Regions from separate parts of the Mesorhizobium silamurunense genome, predicted to be linked through region 1. Evidence: predicted binding sites of a transcription regulator. Region 1 holds the regulator's gene; each other region holds the start of a gene.
The links. The regulator LexA, encoded in region 1, represses DNA repair genes until DNA is damaged. The targets are predictions, from matches to a motif close to TGTTCNNNNTGTGTTCNG.
Positions count from the first base shown of each region.

Region 2: AU465_RS15925 (DNA recombination protein RmuC) is a predicted target of LexA. The motif match lies at 2,034-2,051, and genes of this name have one in related genera.
Region 3: ssb (single-stranded DNA-binding protein) is a predicted target of LexA. The motif match lies at 6,690-6,707, and genes of this name have one in related genera.

Region 1 is NZ_LPVS01000027.1:189,550-197,443, forward strand. Features, by position in the region: gene moaC (cyclic pyranopterin monophosphate synthase MoaC) at 1-296, shown strand, start outside; gene AU465_RS06800 (molybdopterin molybdotransferase MoeA) at 298-1,503, shown strand; gene lexA (transcriptional repressor LexA) at 1,618-2,352, shown strand; partial or broken gene AU465_RS06810 (ComEC/Rec2 family competence protein) at 2,346-4,800, opposite strand; gene gltX (glutamate--tRNA ligase) at 4,902-6,326, shown strand; gene gltA (citrate synthase) at 6,508-7,836, shown strand; gene lpxB (lipid-A-disaccharide synthase) at 7,869-7,894, opposite strand, start outside.
Region 2 is NZ_LPVS01000054.1:23,659-31,552, forward strand. Features, by position in the region: gene AU465_RS15910 (GNAT family N-acetyltransferase) at 7-513, opposite strand; gene fmt (methionyl-tRNA formyltransferase) at 510-1,445, opposite strand; gene def (peptide deformylase) at 1,450-1,980, opposite strand; gene AU465_RS15925 (DNA recombination protein RmuC) at 2,084-3,334, shown strand; gene AU465_RS15930 (GFA family protein) at 3,432-3,836, opposite strand; gene AU465_RS15935 (cation diffusion facilitator family transporter) at 3,867-4,826, opposite strand; gene AU465_RS37170 (hypothetical protein) at 5,084-5,209, shown strand; gene sugE (quaternary ammonium compound efflux SMR transporter SugE) at 5,405-5,719, shown strand; gene AU465_RS15945 (DUF6481 family protein) at 5,808-6,236, opposite strand; gene AU465_RS15950 (LLM class flavin-dependent oxidoreductase) at 6,464-7,525, shown strand; gene AU465_RS15955 (AI-2E family transporter) at 7,634-7,894, shown strand, end outside.
Region 3 is NZ_LPVS01000050.1:16,652-24,545, forward strand. Features, by position in the region: gene AU465_RS13600 (DUF72 domain-containing protein) at 1-245, opposite strand, end outside; gene AU465_RS13605 (GNAT family N-acetyltransferase) at 271-729, opposite strand; gene AU465_RS13610 (DUF302 domain-containing protein) at 726-1,136, opposite strand; gene uvrA (excinuclease ABC subunit UvrA) at 1,136-4,057, opposite strand; gene AU465_RS13620 (hypothetical protein) at 4,803-5,087, opposite strand; gene AU465_RS13625 (ATP-dependent Clp protease proteolytic subunit) at 5,157-5,768, opposite strand; gene AU465_RS13630 (SRPBCC family protein) at 5,783-6,259, opposite strand; gene AU465_RS13635 (ArsR/SmtB family transcription factor) at 6,256-6,570, opposite strand; gene ssb (single-stranded DNA-binding protein) at 6,809-7,327, shown strand; gene AU465_RS13645 (DUF2306 domain-containing protein) at 7,350-7,760, shown strand; gene AU465_RS13650 (OsmC family protein) at 7,784-7,894, shown strand, end outside.

The DNA of each region.
Region 1 (7,894 bases):
AGAAGACGCATGAGCTGATCCCGCTCTGCCATCCATTGCTTCTGACCAAGGTCGCCGTCGATATCGAGCCCGACCGCACGCTCCCCGGCCTAAGGGTGACCGCGCTTGCCCGCGTCACCGCCAAGACTGGGGTGGAGATGGAGGCGCTGACCGCGGCGTCGGTCGCCTGCCTCACCATCTACGACATGGCCAAGGCGGTGGACCGCGCCATGGTGATTTCCGGCATCAGGCTGGTCGAGAAGACCGGCGGCAAGTCGGGCGACTACAAAGCCGCCAAACATGGGGCAGGTTCTTAAGATGGCGCTGGTTCCGGTCGCCGAGGCGCTCGAGCGCCTGTTGGACGGCGCAACCGCGTTGCCTGGCGAAAGCGTTCCAATCGCCGAGGCGGCCGGTCGGGTGCTGGCCGAACCGGTGGTGGCGCTGCGCACGCAGCCACCGTTCAATGCGTCAGCGATGGACGGTTATGCCGCACGCTTTGCGGACGTGGCCTCGGCTCCGGCGCGACTCTCCGTGATCGGCATGGCGCCCGCCGGAAGCGGCTTTGCCGGCTCCGTCGGCAAGGGCGAGGCCGTGCGCATCTTCACCGGCGCGCCGCTCCCCGAAGGCGCCGACACCGTCGTCATCCAGGAGAATATCCGCGACCTCGGCGGCGGCGGCATCGAAGTGACCGAGCCGACCGCGCAAGGACGCAATGTCCGTCGCCGTGGGCTCGACTTTGGCCAGGGCGACCTGCTGCTCGAAAAAGGTCGCCAGCTCGATCCCGCGGCGCTTTCGCTGGCGGCGTCCGCCAACCATCCAAGCCTCAATGTGGTGCGTCGGCCGCTGGTTGCCATCATCGCCACGGGCGACGAGTTGCTGCCTCCCGGCAGCGCGCTCGGCCCCGACCAGATCATCTCGTCCAATGCCTATGGCGTCACAGCCACGGCCCAGTCGGTTGGAGCGCGCGCGCTCGACCTCGGCATCGCCGCCGACCGGCAGCACGCGATCGCGGCTTTGGTCAAGAAAGCGGTCTCAGCAGGCGCCGATATCATCGTCACTCTCGGCGGCGCCTCGGTCGGCGACCACGACCTGATCCACGACGTGCTCACCGGCGAAGGCATGCAGCTCGATTTCTGGAAGATCGCCATGCGTCCCGGCAAACCGTTGATGTTTGGCCGGCTTGGTAACATCCGCTGCCTTGGCCTGCCTGGCAATCCGGTGGCGAGCCTTGTCTGCTCGCAATTGTTCCTGAAGCCGCTTCTGGCGCGGCTGGGCGGCCGCAATTACCGACAGGACATCCGCACCGCGCGGTTGGCTGCCGCGATGCACGCCAACGATCTCAGGCAGGACTATGTGCGGGCCGTCGTGCGCGAGGAGGCCGGACAGTTGGTCGCGACACCGTTTGGCATCCAGGATTCCTCGATGCTGAGAATGCTTGCCGAGGCTAATGGCCTGATCGTGCGTGAGCCCTTCGCCCCGGCGGCGGAAGCCGGCGCCGAATGCAGCGTTCTGATGTTACGCTGAACAAAACGTCAACACATTCACTAAACTTTAAACGGTTGCGGAACACAACTGGAACAGATAGTGTTTGTTCTGGGTTTGTTTTCTGATTCTGGTTTCAGAACCCATGGGGTCGCCATGCTGACGCGCAAACAACATGAACTGCTGATGTTCATCCATGAACGGCTCAAGGAAAGCGGCATTCCGCCGTCTTTCGACGAGATGAAGGAAGCGCTCGACCTTGCCTCGAAGTCCGGCATCCATCGCCTGATCACGGCGCTGGAAGAGCGCGGTTTCATTCGCCGGCTGCCGAACCGGGCGCGCGCTCTTGAAGTCCTGAGGCTGCCCGATTCGATCGCGCCCGGCCTCAATGCGGCGAAGAAATTCTCGCCGAGCGTCATCCAGGGCGGCCAAGGCAATCTCGGCCGGCAGATCAAGCCTGCGGCGCCCTCGCGCACGCCTACGCCCAGCAATGACGACGACGCCGTTTCGGCCGTGTCCATTCCGGTTATGGGCCGCATCGCAGCGGGTGTGCCGATCGATGCCATCCAGCACCAGACGCATTCGATCACGGTGCCGCCGGACATGATCGCGGGCGGCGAGCACTACGCCCTGGAGGTCAAGGGCGACTCGATGATCGAGGCGGGCATCTTCGACGGCGATACGGTGATCATCCGCAACGCCAACACGGCTAGCCCCGGCGAGATCGTGGTGGCCCTTGTCGACGACGAGGAAGCGACGCTGAAGCGCTTCCGCCGCAAGGGTGCCTCGATCGCGCTCGAGGCCGCCAACCCGGCCTATGAGACCCGCATCTTCGGTCCCGATCGCGTCAAGGTGCAGGGCAAGCTCGTCGGGCTCATCCGCCGCTACTGAGTGGCTGGCTGCGTGGTCTGTGGCTTCTCAGGCTTCTTGTAAGGCGCTAACCCTCTCGCCTCGCGCGAGTAGCGCCGCTGTTCGTGCCAGGGGCGGTACGGTTTTTCGACGGCATATTGAATAGTTGGTCGCGCCGTCGCCGATTGCGGGTCGAAGAAGACGGCAGCACTGCCGTCACGCGCAAGCTGGCGCTTGGTGACGACGAGAATGCGCGGATCGCGGCAAGGATTGTAGGCCGTTGCGTCATTGATGACGATGAGGTCGGCGAAGCCGCAGGCCGGGCGAGCGCTGTTGCGATTTTCCGCCAACGCGACGATCGCGCCGGATGGGTGCCGGCCAATGCAGAGATCGCTCGTGCAGTAAAAGGGCGATCCCGGCGGCAGGTCGACGGGGTCGGCAATATCCAGCGCGCCTTTCGCAAATGTCTCCGGCGGCACGATTGTTTCGGCCTTGAGCGCGCGTTTCCAGTTCTCGGTGGTGAACTCGTTGGAGCGGGCACGGTTGACGGCGAGCTCGCCGCCGCCGATCGGCATGGCCACCAGATGCGCATCCTCCGAGATCAGCAGGTCCGGCGTGCGCACCTGCGGGATGGTCAGCAAGGCCGCGACTGCGAAAGGAATTGCGGCCAGCCTGAGCCAGGTGGTCGCCATAGTGCCGATGACGAGCGCGATCGTCGCCAACAGCACCGAGTGGATCGAGATCAGCCCCACGGCATCGACCGGCGACCATTCCGAAATGCACGCCGAGATCGCGATCATCGCCGTCAGGCCCTTGCCCATCACGTAGAGGAAAGGCCCGTCGAAGCCGAAGGGCATCATGACCGCGCTGGCGACAGCGAGGAACATCACGACCGTGACGATCGGCATGATCGCCAGATTGGCCAATAGGCTGAGTGGCGAGACGCGCTGGAAGTGCCAGATGGCAAACAGCGCCGTGGCACTTCCGGCGATGATCGACGTCAAAGCAGCGCCACCCGCTCCGGCTGCGAGCTTTCTGGACAGGAAGCCGACGAACGAGCGCTTGATCGGCGGCGCTCTCACTTTGTCGGCGCGGTAGTCGGCCCAGCCGGCGTAAGCGCCGACAAGGGCGGCCGTGGCTGCAAACGACATCTGGAAGCTCGGCCCAACCACTTCATGCGGCGACACCAGGATGACGGCAATGGCCGAGATCGCCAGGTTGCGCATCGTCAGCGCCGCGCGGTCGAACAGCACGGCGACCAGCATCACCGCCAGCATGATGAAGCTTCGCTCGGCCGGCGACCACCACGCCGGAGATGACGAGATAAGCGGCGATCGACACCAGCGCGATTGCCGCTGCGTATTTCTTCACCGGGCGCCGTGACGAAAAATCCGGAAACAGCGCGAACGCACCGCGCAGCAGAAGCATGACCGTGCCGGCGACCAGCGCCATGTGCAGGCCGGAAATCGAGATGATGTGATAGATGCCCGTCCGCCGCATCGCTTCGTTGATGTCCTCGGGAATGCCGGCGCGAACGCCGACGATCAGCGCCGCGGCGATCTCGCCTTCAGGACCGCCGACGGTGCTTCTGATATGATCGGCAATGTTTTCGCGCGCGTTCTCAATCGTCGAGGCGATGTTCGTCTCGGCGGGCGGGTCGGTTGTCGGAACGACTTTGGGATCGTCGAGGAAAAACCCGCTGCCTCCGATGCCGGAAAAATAGCTGTCGAAGGAAAAGTCATAGCTTTCGGGGCGGACCGGTCCGGTCGGCGGCAAAAGCCGTGCATAGCCCGTCACCAGCGATCCTGCCTTCATGTCGGGCGGGATCCTGCGCGCCGAAAGCCTGACGCGGTCCGGAGCGTAGCGCAGCTTCGGGTGCGCGGTCGAGACGAGGTCGATCGTCAACCTGACGCGGCCATTGGCCATCTCCTCGGCAACGACGACGCGCCCCGTCAGCCGCGTCTGGATCTCGGAACCGAGCATCGGTGTTGCGACCCGCCATGTCTCGACCTTCGCGGCGACAAAGCCCAAGGCGCAAAACAGCGCCGCCATGAAGACGAGATGCGTCTTCTACCAGGAGCGGGATACCGCTGCGCAGACAGCCATCAGCGCCACCGCCGCCAGCGGCCTGTAGAGATCCGGCTCGGCATTCAGGGAAAAATAGAGGATCACGCCGGCGGCCAGGAACACCGGCACCAGCAGGAAGCCGACGCCGCGGTCGAGTTCGGTGGCGGCCGCGACGGCGGCGCTCCGGCGAAACGCGAAAAACGAGGCGCCGCGGAACTGCCGGCGGATCCGGTCGATGGCTGCCGGCGGAGACGTCGGGCGGGCGGGGGCGCCGTCGGGCGACGGAACCTCCGCAGGCGGGTGTCGCTCGGGGAGCAAAACCGGTGCTGCTTCAGCAGGCATTGTGCCGGCAAACAGCAGGCGCTCGCTGACGCCAGCCGTCGTCCCCTCGCCCTCCTCCGCACCCCGGCCACGTCCAGCCATCGGGTCTGCCCCTTGCGCCCCAGACCTCCTATGCTACATCAACGCCGACCGCGCGAAAGTCCGCGCAATCACGCCCGCTTCAGTGCTTCCTCGAGAGTTCCATGTCCGACAAGGTCGTCACCCGCTTTGCCCCCTCGCCAACTGGCTACCTGCATATCGGCGGGGCGCGCACGGCGCTGTTCAACTGGCTTTACTCCAAGCACACCGGCGGCACGATGCTGCTGCGCATCGAGGACACCGATCGCGAACGCTCCACCGACGCTGCGACGGCTGCCATCCTGGACGGACTGACCTGGCTCGGCCTCTCATGGGACGGCGAGGCCGTGTCGCAGTTCGAGCGCGCGCCACGCCACCGCGAGGTGGCCGAGGAGCTCGTGCGCCTGGGCAAGGCTTATTACAGCTATGAGACGCCCGCCGAGTTGGAGGCGATGCGCGAGGCGGCGCGGGCCAAGGGCCTGCCGCCGCGCTACAACGGCCAGTGGCGCGACCGCGACCCGTCCGAGGCGCCCCCCGGCGTCAAGGGCGCCATCCGCATCAAGGCCCCGAAAGAGGGCGAGACGATCGTGCACGACCGCGTGCAGGGCGAGGTGCGCTTTCCGAACAAGGACCTCGACGACTTCATCATCCTGCGTTCGGACGGCAATCCGACCTACATGCACGCCGTCGTCGTCGACGATCACGACATGGGCGTCACCCACATCATCCGCGGCGACGACCACCTGACCAATGCCGCGCGCCAGACCGTGATCTACAACGCCATGGGCTGGACCGTGCCGTCGATGTCGCACATCCCGCTGATCCACGGCGCTGACGGCGCCAAGCTGTCGAAGCGCCACGGCGCGCTCGGCGTCGAAGCCTATCGCGCGATGGGCTATCTGCCGGAGGCCCTGCTCAACTATCTGGCGAGGCTCGGCTGGAGCCACGGCGACGACGAGGTGATGTCGATCAAGGACATGATCTCCTGGTTCGATATCGGCGACGTCAACAAGGGCGCCGCACGCTTCGACTTCGCCAAGCTCGAGGCGCTGAACGGCGTGCATATGCGCAAGATGGACGACAGCGCTCTCTTCGACGTCTTCGTCGCCACCCTGCCCTATCTCGAAGGCGGCCCGGCGCTCGCGGCCAAGCTCGATGACAGGCGCAAGGCACAACTGCTTGCCGCCATGCCTGGTCTCAAGGAGCGCGCGAAGACGCTGGTCGAGCTCGTGGACGGAGCCGCCTTTCTGTTCGCCGAGCGGCCGCTGCAGCTTGAGGAGAAGGCCGCCGGATTGCTCGGCATTGATGCGCGAGCCATTCTGCGCGGCGCCTATGCCGCGCTCGCCGCGATCTCCGGCGAATGGAGCGCCGCAGCCGCGGAAGCCGCAATTCGCGACTTTGCCCAGGCCGGCGGCCACAAGCTCGGCGCCGTGGCCCAACCGCTGAGAGCCGCGCTCACCGGCCGCAGCACCTCGCCCGGCGTGTTCGACGTGCTTGCCGTGCTGGGGCGCGAGGAAAGCCTGGCGCGGATTGGAGATCAAATCGATTAGGAGCGAACTGGCCCAAAAAGATTGGCATTGAAAGGTGTGTTTCGCAGTGCAACATTAGGCCCTGGCCCAATCTGGCACGCACCTCCTAAAATGCGGTGGCAAGTTCGCGCATTCCGGTGATTTCGACGTGTCGTTTGCAGGAATTGCCTTGCCGGCATGAGGAAACATAAAGGAGTTTGCAATGAGCGAAGCTGCGACAAAACTGGAATCGGGCGGCAAGGCGCGTGAGTCGACCGCAAGGCTCGAACTCGCCGGCAAGACCCACGAATTCAAGGTGCGAAGCGGCTCTACCGGGCCTGACGTCATCGATATCGGCGCGCTCTACAGCACCACCGGCGCCTTCACCTACGATCCCGGTTTCACCTCCACGGCGAGCTGCGAGTCGGCGATCACTTTCATCGACGGCGATGCCGGCATTCTCTTGCATCGCGGCTATCCGATCGACCAGCTTGCCGAGCATGGCGACTTCCTCGAGGTCTGCTACCTCCTGCTTTATGGCGAATTGCCGACCAAGGCGCAGAAGGACGACTTCGACTACCGCGTGACGCGCCACACCATGGTGCATGAACAGATGTCGCGCTTCTTCACCGGCTTCCGCCGCGACGCGCATCCGATGGCGGTGATGTGCGGCGTGGTCGGCGCGCTGTCGGCCTTCTATCACGACTCCACCGATATCTCGGATCCGTATCAGCGCATGGTCGCCTCGATGCGGCTGATCGCCAAGATGCCGACGATCGCGGCGATGGCCTATAAATACCATATCGGCCAACCCTTTATTTACCCGAAGAACGAGCTGAACTTCGCCGCCAACTTCCTGCACATGTGCTTTGCCGTGCCGTGCGAGGAGTACAAGATCAATCCGGTGCTGGCGCGCGCCATGGAGCGCATCTTCATCCTGCACGCCGACCACGAGCAGAACGCCTCGACCTCGACGGTGCGCCTTGCCGGTTCTTCGGGCGCCAACCCGTTCGCCTGCATCGCCGCCGGCATCGCCTGCCTCTGGGGTCCGGCGCATGGCGGCGCCAACGAGGCTGCCCTCAACATGCTGGGCGAGATCGGCCATGTCGACCACATCCCCGAGTTCATTGCCCGCGCCAAGGACAAGAACGATCCGTTCCGCCTGATGGGCTTCGGCCATCGCGTCTATAAGAACTACGATCCGCGCGCCAAGATCATGCAGAAGACGGCGCATGAGGTGCTGGGCGAGCTCGGCATCAAGGACGATCCGCTGCTCGACATCGCGATGGAGCTGGAAAAGATCGCGCTCACCGACGAATATTTCATCGAGAAGAAGCTCTATCCCAACGTCGACTTCTACTCGGGCATCACGCTGAAGGCGCTGGGCTTCCCCACCACCATGTTCACCGTGCTGTTTGCGGTTGCCCGCACCGTCGGCTGGATCGCGCAGTGGAAGGAAATGATCGAAGACCCGCACCAGAAGATCGGCCGCCCGCGCCAGCTCTACACCGGCGCCACGGAACGCGACTACGTGCCGATTGCGAAGAGGTAGGAATAGGGAATGGGCAGTAGGGAATAAGATGCCTACTGCCCACTGCCTACTGCCTTCT
Region 2 (7,894 bases), on a different contig from region 1:
GCTCGCCTAGGCGGCTAAAGCGGTGAAAGCCGAAGCGTAGACCAGCTTGCCGGTCTCGGGCGCGTCGCCCCAGGCCAGCGCCTGAAGCGCCTCGCCCTGGTACTCGCTTTCGAATTTTTCGGCACGGGCGTGGGTGTAGCCGAAGCGGCCGTAATAGGCCGGATCGCCGAGCACCACGGCCAGCGTCTCGCCGACTTCCTTGAGGCGGATATGCGCCTCGCGGATCAGCGCGCCGCCGATACCGGTGCCGTGGAAGGACGGCTCGACCGCCAGCGGCGCCAGCGCGAGCGCCGCAAACCGCTTGCCGCCATTCTGCACGAAAAGCCTGGAAAACAGGATGTGGCCGACGACCTGGCCGTCTTCTTCGGCAACCAGTTCGACGACGGTGTCGCCACCGGCCACCAGCGCGTCGACCAGGCCGGCCTCCGCCTGCTGGCCGAAGGCATGCTCTTCGACGAGGCGGATCGCCTCGCGATCCCGCGGCGTCGCCGCGCGTATCGACATCATGCTCATTTGAGTTTCATTCCTTTTTCGATCTTGGCCCCGCGCAGAAACTCCTGCGCGGCGGCGGGCCTTCCGCCCGCCCGTTGAACTTCGACCAGCCGCACCGCGCCTGACCCGCAGGCGACCGTCAGCCGGTCATCGAGAATTCCTCCCGACTCGCCGACGCCATTGGAAAGCGTCGAGCGAAGCAGTTTCAGCCGCTCCATGCGGCCACCAATTTCGACCTCGCACCACGCGCCCGGGAAGGGCGAGAGGCCGCGAATGTGATTGTGGACTTCGCCGGCAGGCCGCGTCCAGTCTACGCGTGTCTCCGATTTATCGATCTTTCGGGCGTAGGTCACCCCTTCCGCCGCCTGTTGGGTAAATGTCAGACAATTTATCCCCAGCCGCGTCAGCGCTTCCACCATCAGCGAAGCGCCTATCGCCATCAGGCGGTCATGCAATTCGCCGGCGGTCATATCGGGTCCGATGGGAGATTTTTCAACCATCGCCACCGGACCGGTGTCGAGACCTTCTTCCATGCGCATCACCATCATGCCGGTCTCGGCATCGCCGGCCATGATCGCGCGCTGGATCGGCGCGGCGCCCCGCCAGCGCGGCAGAAGCGAGGCATGGCCGTTGAGGCAGCCTAGTTTGGTGGCCTCCAGCACGGGTTTCGGCAGGAGCAGGCCATAGGCGACGACCACGGCGACATCCGCCCGCAAGGCAGCAAAGGACTGCTGCTCAGCCTCGCCCTTGAGCGATGCCGGCGTCCGCACCTCGAGGCCGAGCCGCTCCGCCTCGCGCTGCACCGGCGAGGGCGTCAGCTCCAGTCCGCGCCGGCCGGCGGCGCGCGGCGGCTGCGTGTAGACGGCTGCGATGTCGTGGCCGGCTTCGGCGATGGCGCTGAGCGTCGGCACCGAAAAATCCGGCGTACCCATGAAGATGACGCGCAGGGGCATGCCCCTAGCCCACCATCTTGCCCGGCGCCTTGTCCTTGGCGAGCTTCTTGAATTTCCTCACCACCATGTCCCGCTTCAGCTTCGAGATGTGGTCGATGAACAGCACCCCGTTGAGATGGTCGATCTCGTGCTGCAGGCAGGTCGCCATCAGGCCTTCGGCCTGCATCTCCTGCAGCTTGCCGTCGCGGTCGAGATATTTCACCCGCACCGCGGCGGGACGCTCGACCTCGGCATAGTAGTCGGGGATCGACAGGCAGCCTTCCTCATAGACCGAGCGCTGGTCGGAGCTTTCGAGGATTTCCGGATTGATGAACACATGCGGAGCCGGCGGCTCGCCTTCCTTGGCAAGGTCGATGACCAGCAAGCGCCGCGGCTCGCCGACCTGGATCGCCGCCAGCCCGATGCCCGGCGCGTCATACATGGTCTCCAGCATGTCGTCGGCGAGCTTGCGCAAATCGCCATCGACCCGCTCCACCGGTTTGGAAACCTGGCGCAGGATCGGATCGGGAAGAATGATGAGCGGCTTGATCGACATGGCGTCTCACCTAAGACCTCGCTGGAAAAGCGTCAACCGGGACATCTTCCGCCTGTTCACGTTTTGATCTGTGCCGGCGGGCCGAATCGGTTATGCTGCTTCCATGAACGACATGACCTCCATCCTTTCGCAACCGGTCGCGCGGCTCGGCGCTACCACGATCACGCTCGGCGAGGCGCTGGGTTTCGGTCCAGTGCTGCTGCTAGCCTTGTTCCTCGCGCTTGTCGTGGCGCTGTGGCGCGCGGCCGGGGCACGCGCGGTGGCAGCGGCCGAAGCCGCCGACCATGCCCGCGATGCCGAAGCGCGCATGGCCGACATCATGCAGGCGCAGGCCGAGATGCAGGGACGGATGGGCGCGATCGCCGAAGTATTCGGGGCGCGGCAGGCCGAGCTTACCCAATCGCTCGGCCAGCGGCTCGATGCCATGACCGGCCGTCTCGGCCAGACCATGACCGAGCAGACCAAATCGACGCATGAGAGCCTGGCGAAATTGCAGGAGCGGCTGGCGGTGATCGACACGGCGCAAGGCAACATCCAGTCGCTCGCCGGCCAGGTCGTGCAGCTGCAGGCGATCCTCTCCAACAAGCAGACGCGCGGCGCCTTCGGCCAGTCGCGCATGGAGGCGATCGTCGCCGACGGCCTGCCGCATGGCGCTTATGAGTTCCAGGCGACCTTGTCGAACGGTAGCCGGCCGGACTGCCTGGTTAGGATGCCGAACGGCGCGCCTTCGCTTGCCGTCGACGCCAAGTTCCCGCTGGAAGCCTGGAACGCCATTCGCGCCGCCGAAGGCGCCGAGTTGCAGAAGGTGGCCGCGCAGGCGTTCCGGCGCGATATCGAGGTGCATGTCCGCGATATCGCCGAGAAATACCTGATCCAGGGCGAGACGCAGGACACCGCCTTCATGTTCGTGCCGTCGGAATCGGTGTTCGCCGAGATCCACGAAAATTTCGAAGCCGTGGTGCAGAAGGCGCACCGCGCCCGCGTCGTCATCGTCTCGCCGTCGCTGCTGATGCTGTCGATCCAGGTCATCCAGGCGATTCTCAAGGACGCGCGCATGCGCGAGCAGGCGCACCTGATCCAGGGCGAGGTCATCCGCCTGATGGAGGATGTGGCGCGCGTCGACGAGCGCGTGCGCCGGTTGCAGACGCATTTCGGCCAGGCGACCAAGGACATCGACGACATCCTCGTTTCGACGTCGAAAGTGACCAAGCGCGGCCAGAAGATTGAAGCGCTGGAGTTCGCCGAAGGGGAAGCCGAGCCGCCGCGCGGTCCGGCCAAGGTGGAGGCCGGCGCGCGCGTGGCCGATTCCAAGACGGGCCAATTGCGGCTGAGGGTCGTCGAAGGCGACGACTAGAGCGGTTCAGCGGAACCGCTGATCCGCTCTAAGCATTTGTTTTTGCGCAATTCCGGACGGAAAACCGCCACGCAGTTTTCCTGGAATTGCTCGAAGCCTACTGCTCCTCGACGACCCTGGTGCCCTCGAATTCCGGCAGCCAGTGCAGCGCCGAGCGATGCCAGTATTGCGTCCTCGGCACGAGCTGGTCGCGCTGGCGCGCCGTGCCGGTCCTGATGCCGTAGACCTTCGGCCCGTCACCGACGGACGTGGCATAAAGATGCGACCCGCACTCGCCGCAAAAGCCCTGCGCCCGCTTGGCGCCGCTCGACCCGGTCTTGATGTAGACCTTGGGCTCGCCCTTGGTGATGCGGTAGTCCTCCTCAGGCACGCGCACGGTGACGCGGAACGCGGTGCCGCTGAGCTGCTGGCAATCCGTGCAGTGGCAGATCGAGGTCTTTTCGGGGTCGACCTCCGCCTCATAGGTGATGGCGCCGCAATGGCACCCGCCGTCGATCTTCATTCGCTTTCCTCCATGAGAGTTCGCTCAAATCTAGCCCTCGCCGGAGGCCTCGGCGATGGCCTTTCGTCTCGCCTCCCAAGTACCAGCGGCCTGTGGCTTGACGAACAGCCTGGTGATTTCGGGCATGTCCTTTTTCAGCCGTGCCTCCAGGCGCTCGATGCAGGCTTCGATCTCCGGTGCTGTGAGATGGTCCTCGAATTCGATGCTCAGGCCAGCGACGATTTCCTCCGGACCGATATGGACGCTCAATACGCCGTTCGCCTTTTGCACGGCCGGATCGTCTTCAGCGATCGCCAGAACCTTGCGCTGCACCTCGGCCGAAGCGGGCTCGCCCATAAGCAGGCCCTTGCTCTCGCGCGCCAGGAAGATCGCGGTCGCGCCCAGGATGATCGCGATGCCGATCGAGCCGACGCCGTCGAGTTCGGGAATTTCCAGGAGCTCGGCAGACAGGATGCCGGCGAAGGCAACGATCAAGCCAAGCAGCGCGGCACTGTCCTCGAACAGCACGGTGTAGACGCTTGGGTCCTTGCTTCGGCGCACCGCCTGGAACCAACCCTGCTCGCCCTTCTGTTTTCGAAATTCCTTCAGCGCAACCAGCCAGGAACTGCCTTCGAACAGGAAGGACAGGCCAAGCACGATGTAATTGACCCTGGCGTTGACGACCGGCACGGGGGCCATGATGTGGATAACGCCCTCGTAGAAGGAAACGCCGGCGCCCAGCGCGAAGACCAGAAGGGCGACGATAAAACTCCAGAAATAGAGCTCGCGCCCGTGGCCGAGCGGATGCGTGCGGTCGGGCGGGCGCGCGGCACGGCGCATGCCGTGAAGCAGAAGCGCGCCGTTGCCGGTATCGACCAGCGAATGCACGCCTTCCGACAGCATGGCGGAAGAACCGGTGAAGAATGCCGCGGCGAACTTGGTCAGCGCGATCGCGAGATTACCGGCGAGCGCGGCGTAGATCACCCGTCTCGAACCGCTATGTCCTGCCATCCGCTTCCAGATCCTCTTCAGAGTGCCGAGCTTAACGACCCGCCGGCCGAAGCTCTACAGACAATGCGCCAGCCGTTGCGAGGTTCACGGGTGCTGACGGACATCGGTTGCCGCCGCTCGAAACCTGTTCGATGCCCGCCGGATCAAGGGAAAACGGTTGACATCCGGGAAGCCGGCTTTCGAAGCGGCAAGCGGCCTCTTGCGGTCGGGCGCTTCTCTTGTTTCACTTGGGCTGCCCACAATCGGAGGAGCGAATCATGGCTAAAGGTGCGATGAAGGCGGGCAAGGAACCCCGCAAGCCGAAGAAGGACGCGAAGAAACCAGCCGCGGCCCCGGCCCCGAAAGCGCCGCCGGTCAAGGCGATGCGCATCAAGGAGAAATAAGCCGCCAGCGCGGCCGATCCGTCTCGATGCGATTTGAACCGGCGGCATGCCGAATGCTGCCGGTGTTTTGTTGAACGGGGGTACGACTCCCTATATCAATACGGCGAGGACGACCTCGCTTCCCCGAAAACCGGCCGGGACGACCCGCCACCTCAAGCGTCGAGTGATCGACGCTCGATCGATGGAGCGTTCGCGATGTCCTGGATTTTTCTCTTCTTCGCCGGCCTGTTCGAGATCGGCTGGGCGATCGGCCTCAAATATACCGAGGGTTTCTCGAAGCCGCTGCCGACCGTGCTGACCGTCGCCTCGATGATGGTCAGCCTTGGCCTGCTCGGGCTTGCGCTGAAGGCGCTGCCTGTGGGCACTGCCTATGCGGTATGGACGGGCATCGGCACCGTCGGCACCGCCTTGCTCGGCATCTGGCTGCTCGGCGAGCCGGCGACTGCGGCGCGGCTTGCCTGCATCGGCCTGATCGTGTGCGGCATCGTCGGGCTGAAGCTCGTCGCCTGACGGGTCCGGGCCAGGTATCAGCGACCGACACAAACGCCTTCAGGGCCGCCACTGGCGACCCTGATTCATCTTTCGAACGAACTCGAACCTAGCGAGCGGAGAAGCCCGGGGGCGTCCGGCCGACACGTGCCTTGCGGGCGGCGTAGCGCGCATCGCGCTTGGCCTTGCGCTCGGCCTCGTCGGCAAGCAAGCGGGCAACGCGTTCGGTCTCTTCGGCTTCGCGGATTTTCGCCTCGGCGGCAGCAGCCTCTTCGGCGGCTTTCCGCGCTGCTTCGGCTGCAGCTTCCCGCTCGGCCTTCTCGGCCGCTTCGCGGGCAAGCTTTTCCTGCTTCAGCCTGGCCTTCTCGGCCTCGCGGATCGCACGGGCCTCGAGGATCGCCTTGCGTTCAGCCTGGCGCGCCAGGACGGCTGGATCGTCCGCCGCCGGCTTTGCCTTGAAGCGCTCCAGGAGCGCCTTCTTTGCCTCGTTCGCGGCGTTGCGCCGCTCGAATATGTCTTTTTCCCTGTAGATAGCCAAGTCCACTTCCCTGCAGTCAATTCGCGACGCTTACATACGCGCGAAAGTCACGAGTTCAAGCGCCAAAACGGTATGCCAGCCATGAAAATCTGCGCTGTTGCCGCCGGGATACGTCGCCGTGGCGCGATGCACTGTTCACAAATCGCGCCTCTGGCGGGCGGCGTCGCAGATCGCTACCTCTAGCGCCAACAATCAACGCCCAAGCAGCGCATCAGGATGCAATCGAAATGGAACTCGGCCTCTACACTTTCGCGGATGTCAGCCCGGAACCGGGTCCAGGCGCCATCGGCCCGCATGAACGGTTGCGCAACCTGATCGAGGAGGTCGAGCTGGCCGACCAGGTCGGTCTCGACGTGTTCGGCCTCGGCGAGCATCACCGCCCCGACTATGCGGCCTCGGCGCCCGTCGTGGCGCTCGCGGCGGCCGCGGAGCGGACGAAGCGCATCAAGCTCACCAGCGCGGTCACCGTGCTCTCTTCCGACGATCCGGTGCGCGTCTTCCAGCAGTTCGCTACGCTCGACCTTCTGTCCAGCGGCCGCGCCGAGATCATGGCCGGGCGCGGCTCCTTCATCGAATCCTTCCCGCTGTTCGGCTACAATCTCGAGGACTATGACGAGCTCTTCGCCGAGAAGCTCGACCTGTTGCTCGCCATCCGAGACCAGGTGAAGGTGACGTGGCAAGGCAAGCTGCGCGCGCCAATCAACGGCCGCGGCGTCTATCCTCGGCCTTTCCAGGACAAGCTGCCGATCTGGATCGCCATCGGCGGGACGCCGCAGTCCGCCGCCCGCGCCGGCGTGCTCGGCCTACCGCTCGCGCTTGCCATCATCGGCGGCGAGCCGGCCCGCTTTGCGCCGCTATTCGACATCTATCGCGAGGCGGCAAGGCGTGCCGGCAACGATCCCGCCTCGCTCGCCACCAGCCTCAACGTGCACGGCTTCATCGCTGAGACGACGGAGAAGGCGGCCGACGATTTCTACGCACCGCAGGCCGAGGTGATGAACCGCATCGGCCGCGAGCGCGGCTGGGGACCGACCTCGCGGGCGCATTTCGACCACGCGCGGGGTCCCGGCGGCGCGCTGTTCGTCGGCAATCCTGAAGCTGTAGCGGAAAAGATCGTCGCCCAGCACAGGATCTTCGGCAACGACCGCTTCCTCCTGCAGATGGCGATCGGCACCATGCCGCATGCCAAGATCATGAAGGCGATCGAGCTCTACGGCACCAAGGTGGCGCCGATCGTACGGCGCGAGGCGGCGAAAGCTGCGCCCGCCGCACCGGCGCCTGCCGCCTGAGGACACCGGCCCCGGCAAGGCGCTCTCATCGCCGCCGGCTAACGGAACCTTGGCGCGGCGGACACGTTTTCTCGACGATCGCACCGGTAGCGGTGCTCGAGGGGAACGATGAAAGCCGAGACGACCGCTTCGGGCGCGAGCGTTGGCGAAAGCCCTGATTCCGGCGACGGAGCCAACGCGGAATTGCGGCTGATGCGATCACTGCTGATCGGCATCTTCCTCCTAATGACGGTCGCCGCGCTTTATTTCGCCCGCGCTTTCTTCATGCCCGTCATCCTCGCCTTCCTGCTGGCGCTGACGCTGACGCCGATCGTGCGCTTCCTGCGCAAGCGCGGCATTCCCGATGTGCTGTCCGCGACGCTGCTGGTG
Region 3 (7,894 bases), on a different contig from region 1:
CGGCTGGTGACGAAGCGGTTGCCTTTCAGCGAATAGACGAAACCGTCAGGCGCTTCGCTGGCCCATTTGACGAAGGTCGGTTCCTTGAAGCTGGAATAGTAGGTGCCGTTGACCTCGATGCTCGGCACCTGGCGGCTCGCATAATGGAGCTGCTTCGCTTTCGACAGCTTGTCCGGATAGAAGGAGGTATCCCATGGCTCGAAGGTCCAGCCGCCCATGCCGGAGCGGATCTTTCCTTGGCTCATCTTCTTCCTCCCAGTTTCAAATTGATCAGGCGGCTTTGCCGACGGGCTTGGTCATGTCGACCACGGTCCAACCCGGCCGGTACGGATTGGGCCGGCGACCCGTCTCGCGATAGCCATAGACCGAATAGAGCGCGATGTTCCGCTCCATCCGCGAATTGGTGTAGAGCCGAACCTCCGGCAGGTGCCACGACCGCGCCTGCTCGTCGGCGAAATTGAGCAGCCTGAGGCCGAGCTTCTTGCCCTGGAAGGCCGGCGCTACGGCGACACTGAAGATCATGGCGTGGTCAGGATGCCGTTCGAGGACAATCAGCCCGGCCAGTTCGCCGCCGCTCTCCAGCAGCCAGATTTCGCCGCGCTCGATGCACGGCGCATAGTCTTCCGTGACAGGGATCGGCGGGGCGCCCAGCAGGGCGGTGTAGGGCGCGTAGGCTTCAATGGTCAGCGCGACGATGGCGGAAAGATCTTCGGAGCGAGCAAGTCTCATGATTGATTGGTTCCAGCAGCGGCCGCGATCACCTTTTCCATGCCTGCGGCGATAGCCGCGATGGCATCGCGGCTAGTCTCTCCGAGCCCGTGACGTTCGGCCAGCCACTGCGCATCATTATAAGACAGCCAGACCTTGCCTTGCTCATCTTCCCAGGCCAATGCCTTCACCGGCAAGTCGATGCCGGCAAGTTGCTGGTCCTGCATCAGCGGGGTGCCACCCTTGGGATGGCCGAAGATCAACAGTACGGTTGGCCGTAGGAACTCACCAATGCTGAGCGCGCCGGCCTCGCGGTCCACGCAGGCAAACACAACCAATCCTGCGCGCATGACCGCATCCATCAGGCGGCTGATGGTTTCGGACACGTCAAAGCGGCTCTCGACCGTGATGAGGCCGTGTGTTGCCATCACTCCGCCGCTTCGCGCTTGCCTCCGGGGCGGCGCTCCAGAAGCTCCTTCAGGAACTGGCCGGTGTAGCTGCGTTTTTCGCGCACGATCGCTTCCGGTGTGCCGGAGGCAACCAGCTCGCCGCCGCCGTCGCCGCCTTCGGGGCCGAGGTCGAGCACCCAGTCGGCTGTCTTGATGACTTCGAGATTATGCTCGATGACCACCACCGTGTTGCCCTGGTCGACCAGCTCGTGCAGCACTTCGAGCAGCTTGGCGACATCGTGGAAGTGCAGGCCGGTGGTCGGCTCGTCGAGGATGTAGAGCGTCTTGCCGGTCGCCTTGCGCGACAGCTCCTTGGCGAGCTTGATGCGCTGGGCCTCGCCGCCCGACAGCGTCGTCGCCTGCTGGCCGATATGGATGTAGCCGAGGCCGACCTGCTTCAGCGTCTCCAGCTTGTCGCGCACGCCGGGCACCGCCGAAAAGAAGTCGACGCCTTCCTCGACTGTCATGTCGAGCACGTCGGCGATCGACTTGCCCTTGAACAGCACGTCGAGCGTCTCGCGGTTGTAGCGCTTGCCGTGGCAGACGTCGCAGGTGACATAGACGTCGGGCAGGAAGTGCATCTCGATCTTGATGACGCCGTCGCCCTGGCAGGCCTCGCAGCGGCCGCCCTTGACGTTGAAGGAGAAGCGGCCGGGCTGGTAGCCGCGCGCTTTGGCCTCCGGCAGCCGGGCGAACCAGTCGCGGATCGGCGTGAAGGCGCCGGTATAGGTCGCCGGGTTGGAACGCGGCGTGCGGCCGATCGGCGACTGGTCGATGTCGATGACCTTGTCGAGGAACTCCAGCCCCTCGATGCGGTCATGCTCGGCCGGATGCTCGCGCGAGCCCATGATGCGGCGCGAGGCCGCCTTGAACAGCGTCTCGATCAGGAAGGTCGACTTGCCGCCGCCGGACACGCCGGTTACGCAGGTGAAGGTGCCGAGCGGGATCTCCGCCGTGACGTTCTTCAGGTTGTTGCCGCGCGCGCCCACGACCTTGATGCGCCGGTTCTTCTTCGCCTCGCGGCGCACTTCCGGCGTCGCCACTTCGAGCTCGCCTGACAAGTACTTGCCGGTGATCGAGGCAGGCGTGGCCATGATCTGCTGCGGCGTGCCCTGCGCGATGATCTCGCCGCCATGGATGCCGGCGGCGGGGCCGATGTCGACGACATAGTCGGCATGCAGGATCGCATCCTCGTCATGCTCGACGACGATCACCGTGTTGCCGATGTCGCGCAGGTGCTTCAGCGTGTCGAGCAGGCGCGCATTGTCGCGCTGGTGCAGGCCGATCGAAGGCTCGTCCAGGACATAGAGCACGCCGGTGAGGCCGGAGCCGATCTGAGAGGCGAGCCGGATGCGCTGGCTCTCGCCGCCCGACAGCGTGCCGGAATTGCGCGACAGCGTCAGATAGTCGAGGCCGACATCGTTGAGGAAGCGCAGCCGCTCGCGGATTTCCTTCAGCACCCTGACCGCGATCTCGTTCTGTTTCTCGTTGAGCTGCGCCGGCAGGTCGGTGAACCACTGGTCGGCCCTGCGGATCGACAGCTCGGTGACCTCGCCGATGTGCCTGCCGGCGATCTTGACGGCGAGTGCTTCCGGCTTCAGCCGATAGCCATTGCAGGCGGGGCAGGGCGTCGCCGACATGAAACGCTCGATCTCCTCGCGCATCCACGCCGATTCCGTCTCTTTCCAGCGTCGGTCGAGATTGGGAATGACGCCCTCGAAGGTCTTTGTGGTCTTATAGGAGCGCAGGCCGTCATCATACTGGAAGGTGATCTCGCGCTCGCCCGTGCCGTGCAGCACGGCCTGTTGCGCCTCCGCGCTCAGATCCTTGAACTTGTCGCCGAGCTTGAAGCCATAGACCTTGCCGAGCGCTTCCAGCGTCTGCGCGTAGTAGGGCGAGGTCGACTTCGCCCATGGGCTGATGGCGCCATCGCGCAGCGAGACATTCTCGTCCGGCACGACGAGGTTGGCGTCGATGGCGCGCTGGCTGCCGAGGCCATCGCAGGTCGGGCAGGCGCCGAACGGATTGTTGAAGGAGAACAGCCTGGGCTCGATCTCGGGAATGGTGAAGCCCGAGACCGGGCAGGCGAATTTCTCCGAGAACATGATGCGTTCATGCGTCTCGTTCTTCGACTTGTTGACCGAGTCCTCGCCCGTCTGGCTGGCGTCGAGCGGCCTGTCGGCGAATTCGGCCACCGCCAAGCCGTCGGCGAGCTTCAGCGCGGTTTCCATCGAGTCCGCCAGCCGCGTCGCCAGATCGCCGCGCACGACGATGCGGTCAACGACGACGTCGATGTCGTGCTTGTACTTTTTGTCCAGCGCCGGCACGTCGGCGATCTCGTAAAAAACGCCGTCGACCTTGACGCGCTGGAAACCCTTCTTCTGCAGCTCCAGCAGTTCCTTGCGGTACTCGCCCTTGCGGCCGCGCACGATCGGCGCCAGCAGATAGAGGCGGGTGCCCTCGTCAAGCGCCAGCACGCGGTCGACCATCTGGCTGACCGTCTGGCTCTCGATCGGCAGGCCGGTGGCCGGCGAATAGGGAATGCCGACACGCGCGAACAGCAGTCGCATGTAGTCGTAGATTTCGGTGACGGTGCCGACCGTCGAACGCGGGTTGCGCGAAGTGGTCTTCTGTTCGATCGAGATGGCGGGCGACAGGCCGTCGATCTGGTCGACGTCCGGCTTCTGCATCATCTCCAGGAACTGGCGGGCATAGGCCGACAGGCTTTCGACATAGCGGCGCTGGCCCTCGGCATAGATGGTGTCGAAGGCGAGCGACGACTTGCCGGATCCTGACAGGCCGGTCATGACGATCAGGCTGTCGCGCGGCAGGTCGAGATCGACGTTCTTGAGATTGTGTTCGCGGGCCCCGCGAATGGAAAGGTATTTTTGGTCGGCCATCGCCGGTCGCCGCCTCAGGTCTGGAATTTGCTGGAGTGGCGGGGTTTCCCGGCCATCCTTTATGTAGGTATTTTCGCCGCCACGTCGAGAGACGCCACAAATCTCGACAGAAGCGTTTAACCGTCTTTCGCGCGGGCGAGCAAGCAGAAAGAACAAAGGCTGAACACGCTCCTGACAAAGCGCTGTGGAAACAATGGATGCGCTGGCGACAGTTCGGCTAAGGCGCCGGTGCCATCGACTTACCTGGACGTAACGTCCCGGCGATCACAATTTTCGGTAACCGGCTATTCAACGGTTGACGCCGGCGACTCACGGGCGCAGTCTCGAAACGTCAACGAAGCCGGCCGTCTTTCGATGGCCTCGTCACCCAGAGGTGGCCTGCGAGACGCCGCAGGCGTTAGCGATTTGCGCTTCGAACGACATTGTCGCAACGGACCCAGGAGCGGAGCATGACGCCACCGGACAGTCCCTTGAGGCTCCACACAAAGATGGAGCCGCGGCGGGCATAAGAGCCAGGGCAGGCGTGAGCGCCAGCCCGACAAACCGTGACCTGCCGATTACGCACAATCAGAGACCATAGTCGGATCGTCGGCTGAACGCCGCGCAGCATCCGAAACAGAACGCCGGCAGTCCACTCCCGGCTAAAATTGGGTTTTAGATCCATGAAAGCCCCGTCCACCTGCGGAAGCAGTGGCGGGGCTTACACTTTTGCGAGCAAGCGGATTCTAAACCTGCCGGTTCGCCATCAGTGGTTGGGTGGCCTGATGCCGCCCGTTGCCATGTCGATGGTTATGCTGCCGGAAATCCTGACATCGGTATCGCCGATCTTGAACGTGCCGTTGCTGCCGGCGGGCAGCGCGTCGTCCGGTTCCGGCTGTGGCGCAGGCTTGGCGATGCGATAATCGCCGCTGACGCCAGGCAATTTCTGCGTCGAGCCGTCGTCGGCAAAAGCCGATGTGCTGCCAATCAGAGCGCCAGCGAGAGCGGCGAGGCCGATGCGCAAATGTCTGGATTGCCGGTGCGTCGTCATTCGCCAACTATAGAGGCGCGCTGGGAGCGAGGCCAGACGCGCAGCAATCAAATTGCCGCGCGGTCGCTGTCATGCCGCCTTCTTGCGCGTGTCGTAAACATGGTCGACGAGGCCCCAGGCCTTGGCCTCCTCGGCGGTCATGAAGTAGTCGCGATCGAGCGTGCGCTCGACCTCTTCGTAGCTGCGGCCGCAATGCCTGGCGTAGAGTTCCGTCATATGGCGCTTGGTGCGCAGGATGTCTTCGGCATGGCGCTGGATGTCGGAGGCCTGGCCCTGGAAGCCGCCGAGCGGCTGATGCAGGACGATCCTGGTGTTGGGCAGAGCGATGCGCCGGCCGGGCGAGCCGGCCATCAAAAGGAAAGAGGCCATCGAGGCCGCAAAGCCCATGCATACCGTCGACACCGGGCAGGAGATGTACTGCATCGTGTCGTAGATGGCGAAGCCGCTGGTCACCACGCCGCCCGGCGAGTTGATGTAGATCGATATCTCCTTGTCGGGATGGTCCGATTCCAGCGACAGCAACTGTGCGCAGACCAGCGCCGACATGCCGTCATTGATCTCGCCGTTGATGAAGACGATGCGCTCGCGCAGCAGCCGCGAGAAAATGTCGAAGGCGCGTTCGCCGCGGCTCGACTGCTCGATCACCATCGGCACCAGATTGGCAAAGGCGCTCGTAGCCAAGTCTCCTCGGTTGATCAGGCCGCGCGCAGCATCATGCATGGCGCATTGGCGGCGGTTGCGTTCTTGCGCGCGTCGAGCGAAAGGCCGCAGCCGGCACCGGCAACGGCGAGGACAGGCTGCGCCACCGGCACGAAGCCGTCATGGACGATGCTGAGATGCGTGCCGCCGGAGACCGTACGCGCAAGTGTAAAGGTGACGATGCTATCGAATGCCGGCAGATGGTCGGCATCTTCGGCACTTGGCCGCTCGCGCCAGGAATAGCGCAGCAGCTTGCCGGGCTCGGCGTCGAGCACTTCGCAGTCGATTGCTGAGCCTGGTCCGGCAAAGGCGAAGCGCTTACCGGTCTCTGGCCTGATGTCGTTCGGCATCATCCAGGCGGCGAGCAGCTCCGGCTCGGTCAGCGCCCGCCACACCTTTTCCGGCGGGTCGGCAAGCTCGCATTCGAAGCTGAGCGGCGCATCGGTCGCTGTCGGGTGTTTTGTAGCCGTCATTGGTCCATTTCCTTCAGAACCGCCTTCAACCTCTCGATGCGCTCCGGCCAGAAGGCGCGGTAGCGTTCGATCCAGCCGAGCAGGGGATCGAGCCCTTGCGGGTCGGCGCGATAATAGGCGTTGCGGCCGGCGCGCCGCTCGACCACGAGGCCGGCGCCGCGCAGCACGGCCAGGTGCTGCGAGACCGCGGGCTGCGATACGCTCATACCGGCGCGCAACTCGGACACCGTCCTCTCGCCGGCTGCCAACCGCTCATAGACGGCGCGGCGGGTAGGATCGGCCAAGGCCCGGAAAATCTCTGTCTCGATCATGGTAAAAGCATAAGTCGATACTTATCGATTTGGCAAGCCGCTATTTGATCGCCATATCGAGATACGGTGGCCTGGCCATGCCTTTGCTGACATTCCTTGACAGAGGCGGTGGCTGGAACTAGAACGAAAAGAGAACAAAAACCTTGTGGGAAAAGCCAGCCTTTGCGGGCGGCGGAGACTCACAGGCTGTAAGGTGCGGCAACATAGATTTTGTTTCGGATGAGCGCGGAGAAGTATCATGGCGGGTAGCGTCAACAAGGTCATTCTGGTCGGCAACCTCGGCGCGGACCCTGAAATCCGCCGCCTGAATTCGGGCGATCCGGTCGTCAACATCCGCGTCGCCACTTCGGAAAGCTGGCGCGACAAGAATTCCGGTGAGCGCAAGGAAAAGACCGAGTGGCATAACGTCGTCATCTTCAACGATCAGCTCGCCAAGGTGGCCGAGCAGTATTTGAAGAAGGGCATGAAGGTCTATGTCGAGGGCCAGTTGCAGACGCGCAAATGGCAGGACCAGACCGGCAACGACCGCTACACGACCGAGATCGTGCTGCAGAAATTCCGCGGCGAGCTGCAGATGCTCGATGCGCGCGGTGAGGGTGGCGGCCAGGTCGGCAACTATGCCGGTGGCGGCAACAGCCGTGGTTCCGATTTCGGCCAGTCCGGCCCGAACGAAGGTTTTAGCCGTGGCGGCGGCGGCGGTTCCAAGGGCGGTGGCGGCGGTTCGTCGCGCGAGCTGGACGACGAGATTCCGTTCTGAGCATAAAGGTCGCGATGATCGTTTGAGGAGAGGCGATGTCGCTGGACCGCTTCTGTCGGCGCCGCCTCCCATTCCGTGGCACGCTTTCGCAGCCATTGCAGCGCTCGCCGTCGGCGGCGCTCAATTGGCGCTGCCGAAAGGAACGATCCGCCATCGCGTGATGGGCTATGTTTGGGCGGCGCTGATGCCGGTCATCGCCGTCTCTAGCTTCTGGATTCAGCAAATCCGCCTGATCGGGCCGTTCAGCCCGATCCATCTCCTGTCGATCCTGGTGCTGGTGACGGCGCCGCTGGCGGTGTGGTATGCGCACGCCCATAAGGTGGCCGCGCATCGCAGCGTCATGATGAAACTCTATGTTTTCGCCCTGGTCGGCGCCGGTATCTTCACGCTGCTGCCTGGCCGCATCATGCACGCAGTCGTGTTCGGTCAATAGGGCGGTATTGCAAGGAGGTCATCGTGAAAGCACGCGTCAAATGGGTCGAGGAACGCACCTTTGTCGGCGAGTCCGGCAGCGGTCACAAGGTCGTGCTGGGCACGGCGCATGGGCCGGAAGGCAGGACGCCGGGG